2 regions of the Lactobacillus sp. 3B(2020) genome follow, and region 1 is predicted to be linked to the other one. Evidence: predicted binding sites of a transcription regulator. Region 1 holds the regulator's gene; the other holds the start of a gene.
The links. The regulator NrdR, encoded in region 1, represses ribonucleotide reductase genes. The targets are predictions, from matches to a motif close to ACACNATATATNGTGT.
Positions count from the first base shown of each region.

Region 2: GTO83_RS09510 (class Ib ribonucleoside-diphosphate reductase assembly flavoprotein NrdI) is a predicted target of NrdR. The motif match lies at 4,740-4,755, and genes of this name have one in related genera.

Region 1 is NZ_CP047410.1:771,645-778,148, forward strand. Features, by position in the region: gene polA (DNA polymerase I) at 1-1,059, shown strand, start outside; gene mutM (bifunctional DNA-formamidopyrimidine glycosylase/DNA-(apurinic or apyrimidinic site) lyase) at 1,205-2,044, shown strand; gene coaE (dephospho-CoA kinase) at 2,037-2,630, shown strand; gene nrdR (transcriptional regulator NrdR) at 2,685-3,167, shown strand; gene GTO83_RS03750 (DnaD domain protein) at 3,160-4,533, shown strand; gene dnaI (primosomal protein DnaI) at 4,548-5,495, shown strand; ribosomal protein L20 leader region at 5,546-5,676, shown strand; gene infC (translation initiation factor IF-3) at 5,720-6,232, shown strand; gene rpmI (50S ribosomal protein L35) at 6,254-6,451, shown strand.
Region 2 is NZ_CP047410.1:1,905,577-1,912,080, reverse strand. Features, by position in the region: gene yaaA (peroxide stress protein YaaA) at 1-125, shown strand, start outside; gene nrdF (class 1b ribonucleoside-diphosphate reductase subunit beta) at 220-1,176, opposite strand; gene GTO83_RS09520 (ribonucleotide-diphosphate reductase subunit beta) at 1,191-2,114, opposite strand; gene nrdE (class 1b ribonucleoside-diphosphate reductase subunit alpha) at 2,129-4,276, opposite strand; gene GTO83_RS09510 (class Ib ribonucleoside-diphosphate reductase assembly flavoprotein NrdI) at 4,276-4,725, opposite strand; gene GTO83_RS09505 (aspartate aminotransferase family protein) at 5,548-6,504, opposite strand, start outside.

The DNA of each region.
Region 1 (6,504 bases):
ATTAATTCGACGAAACAACTAGGAGTAATTTTATTTGATGAATTAAAACTCCGTCCAATCAAAAAAACCAAGACGGGTTATTCGACCTCGGTAGCGGTCTTAGAGAAATTAATAGGTAAACACCCCATCATTGAAAAAATTCTGGAATATCGGCAAATCGCAAAACTTCAGTCAACTTATATTACTGGGCTTTTGAAGGTTATTCATCCTGACAGTAAGATTCATACCCGGTATTTACAAACATTAACGGCAACTGGGCGACTTTCTTCAGTTGATCCAAACCTCCAAAATATTCCAGTACGCCTTGAAGAAGGGAAGCGCATTCGGAAAGCTTTTGTTCCTAGTCAACCAGGATGGAAGATTTTCTCTGCCGATTACTCGCAAGTGGAATTACGGGTCTTAGCCCATGTAACAGGTGATCATAACCTACAACAAGATTTTATTAATGGGGAAGATATTCATGCGGCCACGGCTCGACGGATTTTCCACCTATTGCCAGGAGAAAAAGTTGACCCAAATATGCGGCGCCAAGCTAAGGCGGTTAATTTTGGAATTGTCTACGGAATCTCTGATTTTGGATTAGCCCAAAACATCCACGTTTCTCGGAAACAAGCCCATGATTTTATTGAAGCTTACTTTGAAGAATTTCCGGGCGTAGCAAAATATGTTAAGGAAATTGTTGAAGTTGCGCGTAAACAAGGCTATGTTGAAACAATTACTCACCGGCGGCGTTATTTACCAGATATTAATGCCAAGAGCTTTAATATACGTTCTTTTGCTGAAAGGACGGCGATGAATACGCCGATTCAGGGTAGTGCTGCTGATATCATTAAAATCGCGATGATTAAGATGCCAAAAGAGTTGGCAAAACAGCATCTTAAAGCTAAGATGTTGCTACAAATTCACGACGAATTGGTCTTTGAAGCCCCAGAAGAAGAAATTCCAGTCTTGGCTGAATTGGTTCCAAAGGTAATGGATTCAGCAATGGAGCTCGCAGTACCTTTGAAAGTTGAGAAAAAGGTGGGCGATACTTGGTATGATCTTAAAAAGTTAGATTAGTGAATAAAAGTTTAGAGGATGGGAAAGTCATAGCCTTGTATGGTGGACTTTTCCATTCTCTTTTTAGTTTCAGCCCAGATACTTGAGAACTAAGACTAATTTTAACTATAATAAATATAAATAAATCAAAAGGTAGGCGGAGATTGTGCCAGAATTACCAGAAGTAGAAACTGTTCGGCGGGGGTTAATGCGGATTGCTGCGGGACGGCAAGTTAACGGGATTGATATATATTATCCAAAAATGATTGAAAATTCAGTTGAAAATTTTAAAGAAGCTTTGATTGGACAAACAATTGAACGAATTGATCGGCGCGGAAAGTACTTACTTTTTCGTTTTTCAAATGACTTAACAATGATCTCGCACTTGCGAATGGAAGGAAGTTATTTTAACCAAAAAACGGGGACTGCAATTGATAAGCATGTTCACGTGTTATTTCATTTTACTGATGGTACTGATTTAGGCTATCGGGATACCCGTAAGTTCGGACGGATGCATTTGGTTAAAACCGGAACAGAAATGCAGTATGGCGGCTTGGCAAAGATTGGTCCCGAACCAACTGAAGAAGATCTTAAACTTGATTATTTAGTAAAGATTATGAAAAAGTCCCATAGTAAGATTAAACCTTTCTTACTCAATCAAGCCCATGTAGCCGGTCTCGGAAATATTTATGCAGATGAAGTCCTGTGGGAAACTCAGATCAATCCCGAAGAACCCACAAACCAAGTATCAGAAGCGAAAATTGCTAAGTTACGTGAAAACATCATTCATGAATTAGCCCGGGCAACCGAACATCATGGAACAACAGTCCACTCTTTTAAGAATGCTTTTGGGGATGCTGGAAAATTCCAAAATGAATTGGATGTTTATGGCCGAGGCGGTGAAAAATGCCACCGGTGTGGAACTAAGCTCGTTAAGATTAAGGTTGCCCAACGAGGAACGACTTTCTGTCCCCGTTGTCAACCATTGGTAAAAGCCGATGACTAAGGTTTTAGGCTTAACTGGGGGGATTGCAACCGGTAAATCAACGGTGTCAAAATATCTTGCGCAAAAAGGAGCGGTAATTATTGATGGTGACTTAATTGCCCGCCGGGTAGTGGAACCCCATCAACTGGGCCTAAAGCGGTTGGTAGCGGCTTTTGGTTCCCAAATTTTAGCTTCGGATGGGACTTTGCTACGAGCCAAATTGGGGGAAATGGTCTTTGGCGATGCGCAAGCAGAAACAAAGCTAAATCAAGCTTTAGGGCCAATTATTCACCAAGAGTTTTGTGTGGATTTAAAAAAGGCCAGGGCCAATCAAGTGAAATTAGTGGTTTTAGATATTCCACTCTTATTCGAAGGGGGATACGAGACCATGTGTGATGCCGTAATGGTTGTTGCTGTTAAGCCGGCAACTCAATTAAAACGATTAATGGCGCGCAATCATTATAATAAGGCAACGGCACAAGCTCGGATTAATGCCCAATGGCCGCTCGAGCAGAAACAAGAGCTAGCGAATGTGGTGATCGATAATGAAGGATCGATAATGAATACCTACTTGCAAGTTGATAATTGGCTGTTTAAGTGGCTTTAATAATGCTATAATAAAATGAACCTATTGAGTTAAGGAATAATTAGGAGGTTAGTGATGATTTGTCCACATTGTCATCATAACGGCTCGCGAGTTGTTGACAGTCGTCCGAGCGAAGATGGGACTTTTATCCGGCGGCGCCGCGAATGCATGAATTGCGGCTTTCGCTTTACTACCTTTGAACGATATGAAGAGACCCCACTTTTGGTAATTAAAAAGGATGGAACCCGCCAAGAATTTAGCCGGCAAAAAGTTTTGAATGGCTTAGTACGTTCAGCAGAAAAGCGACCCGTTAGTATGGAAAAATTAACTGATATTGCTTCAAATGTTGAATCCCGGGTCCGGCGGCTTGGAGAAAATGAGGTTTCAAGCCAGGTGATTGGCGAATTTGTGATGAATGAGTTACAAGAGGTTGATCAGATCGCTTATATTCGTTTTGCTAGCGTTTATCGGCAATTTAAAGATGTTGATACCTTTATGAATGAACTTAAATCGGTCATGGATAAACAACATCATCAAACGGAGACCAATGATGATTGAACGTGCCCCGATAACTCCTAAAACGGGATACTTAGTTAGTGCCAATCCGAAGTTTGTTGGGCTTTTGCAAACATCTTTTTTGCCCTTCTATCAGCCCCTGCTTGGCGCTGATGCATTAGGGCTTTTTTTAGCTTTAAGTGACTTAGTTAAACCAAACCCGGTCTTAACAAAACGACAACTGGTCAGTACTTTGCTAGTTCGTTTAAACATTGGTTTACCTGCCTTTTCGCGGGCTCTTGACCGCTTAGAAGGTTTGGGGTTGATAAAAACTTACCAATTAAGCGATGAATTAGGAGTAACCCTCGTTTTTGAGGTTCAACCACCACTAACCCCAGTTGAATTAATTAACGATGATTTGTTATCTGTTTTATTATTGCAACAAGTCGGGGCAAATGAATTTAATCACTTGGTTCAACGGGCAAAGGAGAATTTTTTTGATCCTAGCCAACTAAAACAAGTTACGAAAAGTTTCTTTACTGTTTTTAAACCGGATCCAAGTACGCAAGCTAAAGATGACCAGGCAATAACTAAGGCGCGACAATCATTGCCGACTGATCAGACGCCTTCTTTATCGGTGCCAACTGAGAATTTCGATTTTAATTTTTTCCTTCGTCAAGCGGACAGTCTGGGTGTTCCAGAGGATCAATTACGGGAGGCGCAAAAGTTAATTTTGGCAGAGCACCGGTTATATGGTTTTGATGAGCTTCAGTTGGCTAACTTGGCTGCCCGGGCAACGGATCTTGCAACTAATACTTTTAGAAAATTAACTTTTAAAAATGAGGTCCAGCGTGCTAGTCAGCCAGTTCAAACCAAACTTCAAGTTGTCAGTGACAATGAGGACGTAACCGGTTTTTCTCAACCAATGCGCGAACTGGTTCAACTAGCTGATCGATTGGCTCCGATTCCATTCCTTAAGCAAATTAAAGAACAAAAAGGGGGGTTTGTCACCCCGGCTGAGCAACGAGTTTTAATGGAAATTGGGCGTAATAGTAACTTACCAGGAAGCGTATTGAATGTTTTAACTTGGTATTTGTTAGTTGATCAAGGAATGGATAATCTGGTTGCTAACCTAGCAATTTCAATTGCTTCGTCTTGGCAATCCAAAGGAATTAATTCAGCTGCTCAGGCTTTACGGCAAGCACAAAGTCATCAGGAAAAACAACGAGAACGTTTTGATCAACGACAAAATCGCCATTCATCTAATTACAGTAATAAACGACCGCGGATCAAAGAAGAGCTACCAGAATGGGCGAAGAAGTCTGACCATCCAACTAAAGGAAAAAAAGGGGGCGAAGTTGATCCTAAACGGGTTGCCGAAATGAAAAAAATGCTCGCTGATATGAAGAAACATCATAAGCACAACTAAAAGGAGGGATTTAAATGGAATCAGTTAATCAAACGATGGATGGGATCATTAGCCCTCAAGGTGGGGATGAGGCATATCGTAAAATTATGAAAGCAGTCTTTGCCGATCCGGAAGTCCAATCCTTCCTTCGGAATCATCAAGATGAACTTGACCAAGAAAGCATTAACCGAGGGAGCTCTAAGTTATACGAATTTGTTCATGACCGGGACTTGGTTAAACAAGGCAAGGCAAGTGTCGCCCCTGGATATGTTCCGCGGTTAGCGATATCGGCTGGGCAAATTGATGTTGTTTATGTTCCAACTGAACAACTCCGCGCTCAAAGGGCAGCGGCAAAGCAACGATCTTTAGTTGAAACTTTGGCTATGCCTAAGTTTATTGCTAATGCGACCTTTGAAAATGCTTTTCTAGAAGGTGAAAATGCTTCTGAATATCGAAACGTTGCCTTTCAACGTGGCATGCGATTTGTCCATGATTATTCACCAAGTAGCTTTATGCCAGGAATGTATCTAACCGGTGAGTTTGGGGTCGGCAAAACCTTTTTGCTTGGTGCGATTGCCAATGGGCTCGCCAGGGAACGCGGAATTCAATCAATTTTAATTCATTTTCCTACTTTTGCGGTTAGCATGAAGAGCTCAATTGGAAAAAATACAACTGACTTGGAACGGGATCGGATTAAACAGGCTCCAATCTTAATGATCGATGATATTGGTGCCGATGCGATGTCAGCTTGGGTCCGGGATGAAGTTTTGGGTGTGATTTTGGAATACCGGATGCAGATGGAATTACCAACCTTTTTCTCTTCTAATTTTACAATGGTTGAGCTTGAGAAACACTTGGCAGTTGATGTAAAAGGGGATCAAGAACCACTAAAGGCAAAACGGATTATGGAACGAATTCGCTTTTTATCCCGGGAAGTTACGGTTGGTGGTGACAATTTACGACAGAAGTTAGGAAAAATATAAAAAGTTCTTGACTTGGAGTGGTAATTTTTATAGTATATGTAGTGTTGAAAGAAAAAAAGCAGAAGCACCCGCTTCTCGCCTTGGTAATAAACAGGTTGCCGGGCTGATGAGTTGAAGTATGATGGTTGGAATATTACCATTTTACGGCGGGGTGGTGTGCACTCCGCTTTTTTGCTTGCTCTTTCCACTAAAAATATCGGAGGTGTGTTGCCATAGCTCAGGGAATGATTGTCAATAACGGTATTCGGGCCAAGGAAGTTCGGTTAATTGACCAAGATGGTGAACAACTCGGAGTTAAGTCAAAAGAAGAAGCTTTGCGGATGGCAGAAGCTGCTGATCTTGACTTAGTTTTAGTTGCTCCCAAAGCGCGTCCAGCCGTTGCTCGGATTATGGACTACGGGAAGTACCGTTTTGAAATGCAAAAAAAAGAACGGGAAGCGCGGAAGAACCAAAAGACTGTTGCAGTTAAGGAAATCCGCTTAAGTCCCACAATTGATACGAATGATTTTAACGTGAAGTTAGGGCGGGTTCGGAAGTTCATCGAAAAGGGTGACAAAGTTCGAGTCTCGCTTCGCTTCCGAGGTCGTGCAATTACGCATAAGGATATCGGTCGTGACATGATTGAGAAGATGGCTGATGAAACTAAAGACATCGCCACGGTTGTGCAACGGCCAAAGATGGAAGGGCGGAGTATGTTCTTAACACTTGCTCCCCTTAACGACAAGGCAAAAAAATAACAAAGAAGGTAGGAATTCATTATGCCAAAGATGAAGACTAATCGCGCTGCTGCAAAGCGTTTTAAGCGGACTGCTAAGGGTGGTTTCAAGAGTGGTAACTCATTTACTAGCCACCGTTTCCACGGTAAGACTAAGAAGCAACGTCGTCAATTACGTGGTTTATCCATGATGGATAAGTCTAACGTAAAGCGTTTCAAGAAGATGCTTCCTGCTAAGTAAGATTAGTAGCGAGCCTACACGATTAAAATAAAACTAGTATTTTAGGAGGTTAC
Region 2 (6,504 bases), 1.0 Mb from region 1:
TGGTAAGATACCTTGCGGAAAATCAAATTCAAACCTTGGAGGGGGTTAAAAAATTTAACCTTGCCGGCTACCGGTATTTACCGGACTTATCCCAAGCGGATGAGTTGGTGTTTGCGAATAATTAATTACTTATTTTAGAGTCAAAGAGGGTGAGACCGGGAAACAACATGTGTTCCTTTCCGGCCTCACCCTTTTTGAAAAGGGGCAGGAGGAGTTAAATTAGAAGTTGTAGTCTTGATCAGTCATAGTCTCAGCTTCCCCCATTAAGTATCCAGCTCCAACTTGACTAAAGAAGTCATGATTAGCGGTTTCAGTAGAAATGCCGTTCATTACAATTGGGTTGATATCTTCGATGGCCGCATGGTCAAAAATTGCATCAAATCCCATATTATTCATGGCCTTATTAGCGTTATATTTAACAAATTGTTTTACATCTGCGACAAAGGTTTCGCCTAAGGGAGCATAAACTTGGTCCGTAAATTTAAATTCGTTATCCAGTAAATCAGCTAGGAGATTATCCATCCATTTTCTGAATGTTTGTTGTTGAGCGGAAGTTAGCTCTTGAAAAGCTTTTTGAAATTTATATCCTAAGTAGGTTCCATGGACCGATTCGTCCCGAATAACGAGCTTAATGATTTCTGATAGGTTAGCCAATTGGTTTTGTCCACGGTACCATAGGGGCGTGAAAAAGTTGGAATAGTAGAGAATCCCTTCGAGAAATACACTAGCCACTTTCTTTTGGAGATTATTGCCGTTTTGATAAATTTCATTAATCCGCTTAACCTTGTATTGCATCCGCGGGTCATTATTCATCCATTGGTAAGTATCATCAATCGTTTGTTGATCATTAAGGGAGATCAAGATCGTACCATAACTTTTGGCGTGAATTGATTCCATCATCAAAAAGTCATTAATGACCCCAATTTCCTTGCGGGTTCGAGCATCCACCCGCATGACATTTACGCCTTCTTCAGATTGAAGGGTATCAAGAAGTGCCAAGCCGCCAACAACCTTATTAATAACGGCTTTTTCGTTTTCTGATAATTGGCGCCAATCGCCAAGATCGTGGGAAACGGGGACACGGGTATCGAGCCAAAATTGTGCCGTCGCTTTATCCCAAACATATTCATCGAATTCGTCTTCAATGATGTTCCAGTTGATGGTGTGATATGTCATAATTGTTATCCTCTCTAAAAATCATAATCATCGTTTTGCATTACTTCAATTGCGTCGCTATCTGTAATGTCAGCGACAGGCTCAACGGTGGCAACCTTTTGACGAATAAATTGTAATTTTTTAGCAAAATTAGACTTAGGGGAATTTAGATTATCCGCGGTTAAACCCATCATTTGATTAATCGTATTAACTTCATCCTGACAAACAGTTTGAAATTCTCCGTTGGTTGATGACGCTAAAAATTGTTGTTCTTGAGAAATCACACGGTCTTCAAATTGATAGATCCAATCAGTAAGTTCTACCTGCTGAGGCATCGGGAGCTGACTAAAACTCTTACGAAATTTGTAGCTAAGATAAGCAATAAAGATGGCTTGACCAGTCATAATGTTTTTAACCATTTGTTGAATACCCGTTAAAGAGGGATATTGGTTAATAACAGCTAAACGTCCATTTGTTAAGATAGTTTCGCTAATTAGAAAGGCCGCTCGCCGTTTAAGGCGGTCATCATCCGAGATTGCCTGTGTTAGTGCTGTAACCGATGCTTGAAGCCATTGATTATCATCTGCCCATTTGAAATAATTGGTTGCTGCGGTTTTCTCACCTAAGCCACGAAAAATGGTGGTTATCGCTTTAGAATGGACCGATTCCATGAAGGTGATCATGTTGATAACGGCCTCTTCTTGTTGCGTTAAATGACCATCACGGAGACTAGGGACGCCTAATTCAGACTGAAAAGCAAAATTTAAAGAAAGGGCAGCTAATTGTTGGCCAATCGTATTTTGATCAATTTGGGGCAGTTGATTCCAAGCGTTACGATCACCAAAAATGGGAACACGCGTATCAAGCCAAAAGTTATTGGTTAATTTAAGCCAGGTTTCTTGGTCGATATTGTCTTCATTTTCGTCCCAGTTAATTGCACGGTAGTATAAGTATGACATGGTTAATTTCTCCTTTAGATCATGCAGGCGCTACATTCATTCGCGGTTTTAATTTCATTATCTTCGGTAAAGGTACGAACATAGTAGAGGGTTTTAATGCCTTTTCGCCAGGCATAATTACGTAAGTGGTTTAAGTCGCGAGTGGTCATTTTGGGTTGTTCAGGATGTTTCCATTCGTACATGCCAGTTGGGAGGGTTGAACGCATAAACAAGGTTAGGCTCATCCCTTGATCAATATGGCGTTGGGCTACGGCATAAGTATCAATGATTTTGCGTTGGTCAAGATCATAAGCTGGGGTGTAGTAGGGTAAAGTTTGGTTTGACAAAAATGGAGCCGGATAAAAAATCGAGCCGACTTGATTTTCTTGCCGTTGTTCAACCAGTTGGGTAATCGGCTGTAGGGAAGCACTGGTTTCGTTAATATAAGAAATTGAACCAGTTGGTGCTACGGCCAAGCGGTTGCGGTGGAAAAGACCATCTTGCATGACGCGTTGCTTAAGTTGTTTCCAATCGGCGATAGTTGGGAGGTTAATTTTGGCAAAGATTGCTTGGTTTTTAGGGAATTTTAATTGGAATTCGTGATGCAGGTATTGGTCAAAATAAGTTCCATCCGCATAGTGGGATTTTTTAAAGTTATGGAAACTAGTACCGCGTTCTTTAGCAATCTTCCAACTCGCTAATAAAGAGTAATAATTTAAAGCAATAAAATAAGCTTCGACAAATTCCAAGGCTACCGGCGAACCATATTCAATTTGATTTACTGCTAAGGCGGTGTGGAGCCCCATTGCACCAAGACCAATCGTATGGTATAGCTGGTTTCCTTTCATGATACTTGGCACCTCTTGAATGTTGGTGGTTTCAGTAACACTTGTTAAAGCCCTTACGGCTAGTTCAACGGAATGGCCAAAATTAGGCGACTTAATCATATTCAGCATGTTGGTTGAACCTAAATTACAAGAAATATCAGTACCGACAGTTTGATAAGATAGATCGGGCTCTAATTTTGAGGGAGTTTGCGGTTGCAGGATCTCGCTACATAAGTTGCTCATAATGACTTTGCCATCAACCGGATTGTGGCGATTAACCGTGTCGATATTTAAAATATAAGGATAACCAGATTCTTGTTGCAGACGAGAAATTTCTTGTTCCAATTCACGAGCATTGATCGTGGTTTGTTTAATATCTGGATTGTTGACCAAGTTGTCATATTCTTTGGTAATATCAATATATGAGAACGGTTGCCCGTAGTATTTTTCAACATCGTAAGGGCTAAAGAGATGCATCGGTTGGTTGGTTTTCAGTAATTCATAGTATTTGTCCGGAACGACAAGTCCTAGCGATAAGGTTTTTACCCGAATTTTTTCATCAGCATTTTCTTTCTTAGTTGCTAAAAAGGCCAAAATATCAGGATGGAAAACATTTAAATATACAACCCCGGCTCCTTTACGCTGGCCCAGTTGATTTGAATAGCTAAAGGTATCTTCTAAAATCTTCATTACCGGAATTACCCCTGAAGAAGCATTGGCAATCTTTTTGATGGGATCACCAGCCGCTCGTAAATTGGAAAGGTTCACGCCAACTCCGCCACCTAGTCTTGATAATTGGAGGGCTGAATTAACGGTACGGCCAATTGACAACATTGAATCCTGGGTGTCAATTAAAAAGCAAGATACCATTTGTCCCCGGCGAGCTTTACCAGCGTTTAAGAAGGTTGGCGTAGCCGGTTGGTAACGTTGAGTGATCATTTCAGTCGCTAAGCCTTCGGCGAGTTGTTCATCACCGCGACCTAAGTAGAGGGCATTCGCTAAAACGCGATCGTTAAAATCTTCCAGGAAAGTTTGGCCATCGTTAGTCTTTAAGGCATATTGATTGTAGAATTTATAAGCTCCCATAAAGCTCCGGAAGCGAAAGTTATGGGCACGCAATTTTTGATCAAGTTGCTGAATGAATTGACGGGTGTACTGCGAAAAAACTTGACCATCTAAGTAATCGTGGTCCACTAACCAATCGATCCGTTGATCAATTGAAGTAAAGGTTTTGGTACGGGGAATAATTTCTTCAGTAAAATAAGCCTTTACAGCTTCTTGATCATATTGAACAGGAATTTGATCGTCTTGCGGAATGTTAACCAGGTTGTTTAAAGTAAAAAAATCTTTTGTCATTATTCGGCCTCCGTGCTTTTTTCTACGATTAAGTTGGCAATACGTTGAACGTCCTGTTCGCTCCCCCGTAATTCAAAATCCGTTAAGTAAGGGAACTTAAAGCGACGCGCATATTGTTTGGCGGTTAAGGCAAATTGGCGGTTAAAATTACGGTTACCGCTCCCAATAATGCCATAGCAACGATGATAATTATCAGCGTACCCCAGCCAATGACTCAAAATGGGCGAAAGAATTTCATGGCACCCATTCTGTCGTCCATTACCACCGTCCAAAAAGGCTGGGAGGATGGTGATAAAGGGATGCTCAAGCTTACGGAAATTAAAATTATCTTTTACGTTAAGTGAATGTACGATAATTCCTTGTTCTTTAAGATGATTAGTCAGTCGTTGAACGAAATTATGGGTGTTGCCACTTAAACTTATATACAATATATAGACGTTTTTAGTCATTAACAGCTCTCCTAACACAATATGTTGTGCCAAGAGTATATCAGAATTCTTGCCATCTTAAAAATTAGATTTTTCTAATATATCTTTTGATAACGAAACTAGAAAAAAGCGGAAAAACTGTCAATAAAGGAAGTCACTCAGCATTAAATTGATGGTAATCAACGCTAACATTAGAAAAATCTAATGTTTTTGAGTAACAAAATGATAAATTACTTACAATTAACTATCTTAAGATTAATAAAAGAGAGTAAAAACAATTGAGGATGGTTAAGAGCGAGCGTTTACCAGTTTGAACTAAAAATGGTTTAGAAAAAAATACCGAACGATGCTGAATTAAAAAATTCGGATCGCGCGGTATTTTTTATATCGTCAAAACTTGAAAGGAGCTAATGGCGTTGAAAATGTTATTAACAAGGTAGTGGGCTAATGCTAATCCTTACAAGTTGGTATATTAGACTGCTAGTAGGTAGAGGTTGGGAAAAAAGCTCCTTGACGGCCTGGTTGGGATAAGAAGAGCGAAGGTTGATTCATTAGAATCGGCCTTTCGTTCGCACTTATCCGTTAAGGCCGTACTTTGGAGCGAACCAGCCAACTGGTTTGGCGTTTGTGAGCCCATGCAAGGCTGAATAGGTTGGTGCGACCGTTAGGGAAGCAACTGCCATTCAGCTACTGCTTTGACCTTAGTTACTAAGTAACATTCGGAGATGACAAAGAGGCCGGAAAGAAACATTAGTTTCTTCCCGGCCTCCTTGTATGGAAGACCTAAAATATTTAGTTATAAATCAATATAATCTGGCTTCGTTAGGAAGTTTTCCGTCGATATTACCAACCCATCTCCTTAGCAGCAGCGGGAAGGGCGAGTTTACCGGCAGCGAGTTCAGCGAAGGCTTGATCAAAGATCTTAAAGACTTGATCAAGTTGTTCCTCGGTGATCACCAGTGGTGGTTGGAAACGAAGGATGTTTCCCCGTAGGCTAATGATGATTGCCCCAAGTTCGAAGACCCGGTAGATTAATTTCGTTGTTGCTTCTTCATCAGGTGCGCCCGTTGCGGGGTTAACGATATCAATCCCGCCATCTAGGCCGTACATCCGAACGCCACCGATGAACGGATACTTTTCCTTGGCGGCTTCAAAGTACGCTTTCGCCTTGGCGCCGAGCTTTTGCGAACGTGCTAGTAAGTGTTCTTTTTCGATAACATCAATCGTTGCTAAAGCCGCGGCACTGGTAACCGGATTTCCAGCAGTCGTGTAAACGTTGGCCGGAGCCCCTAGAGATTCCATAATCGCTTTGCGGCCAATGACGGCACTTAATGGTAAGCCGGAGGCGAGGGACTTCGCCGTTGAAATCATGTCGGGTTCAATTTCCGGGAAGTTTTGGATCGACCACCATTTCCCGGTCCGCCCCATACCTTGGTTAACTTCATCCACCGCAAAGAGAATGCCATGTTCTTTGGCAAAATCATAAATCTTTTGCATGAAGGCGGGAGGCATCATCGCAATTCCCCCGTCCCCTTGAATAGCTTCAATTACAATCACGGCCACTTCATCGGCCGGTAAGTAAGTTTCAAAGGGCTCTTTAAAAGCCTTAAAGTAACGATTAACGAAGTGTTCGTCACTTTCGTCAGCTTCTTGTTCCCACGGAGATGGGAATGGAACCTTAACCACCCCGGGCAACAGGGGACCTAACTTCCGGGTCATGTTTAAGCTTACCCCGGATAAGGTTAAAGATCCATACGTGGAGCCGTGATAAGCCCCGGTAAATGAGACTATGTATTGGCG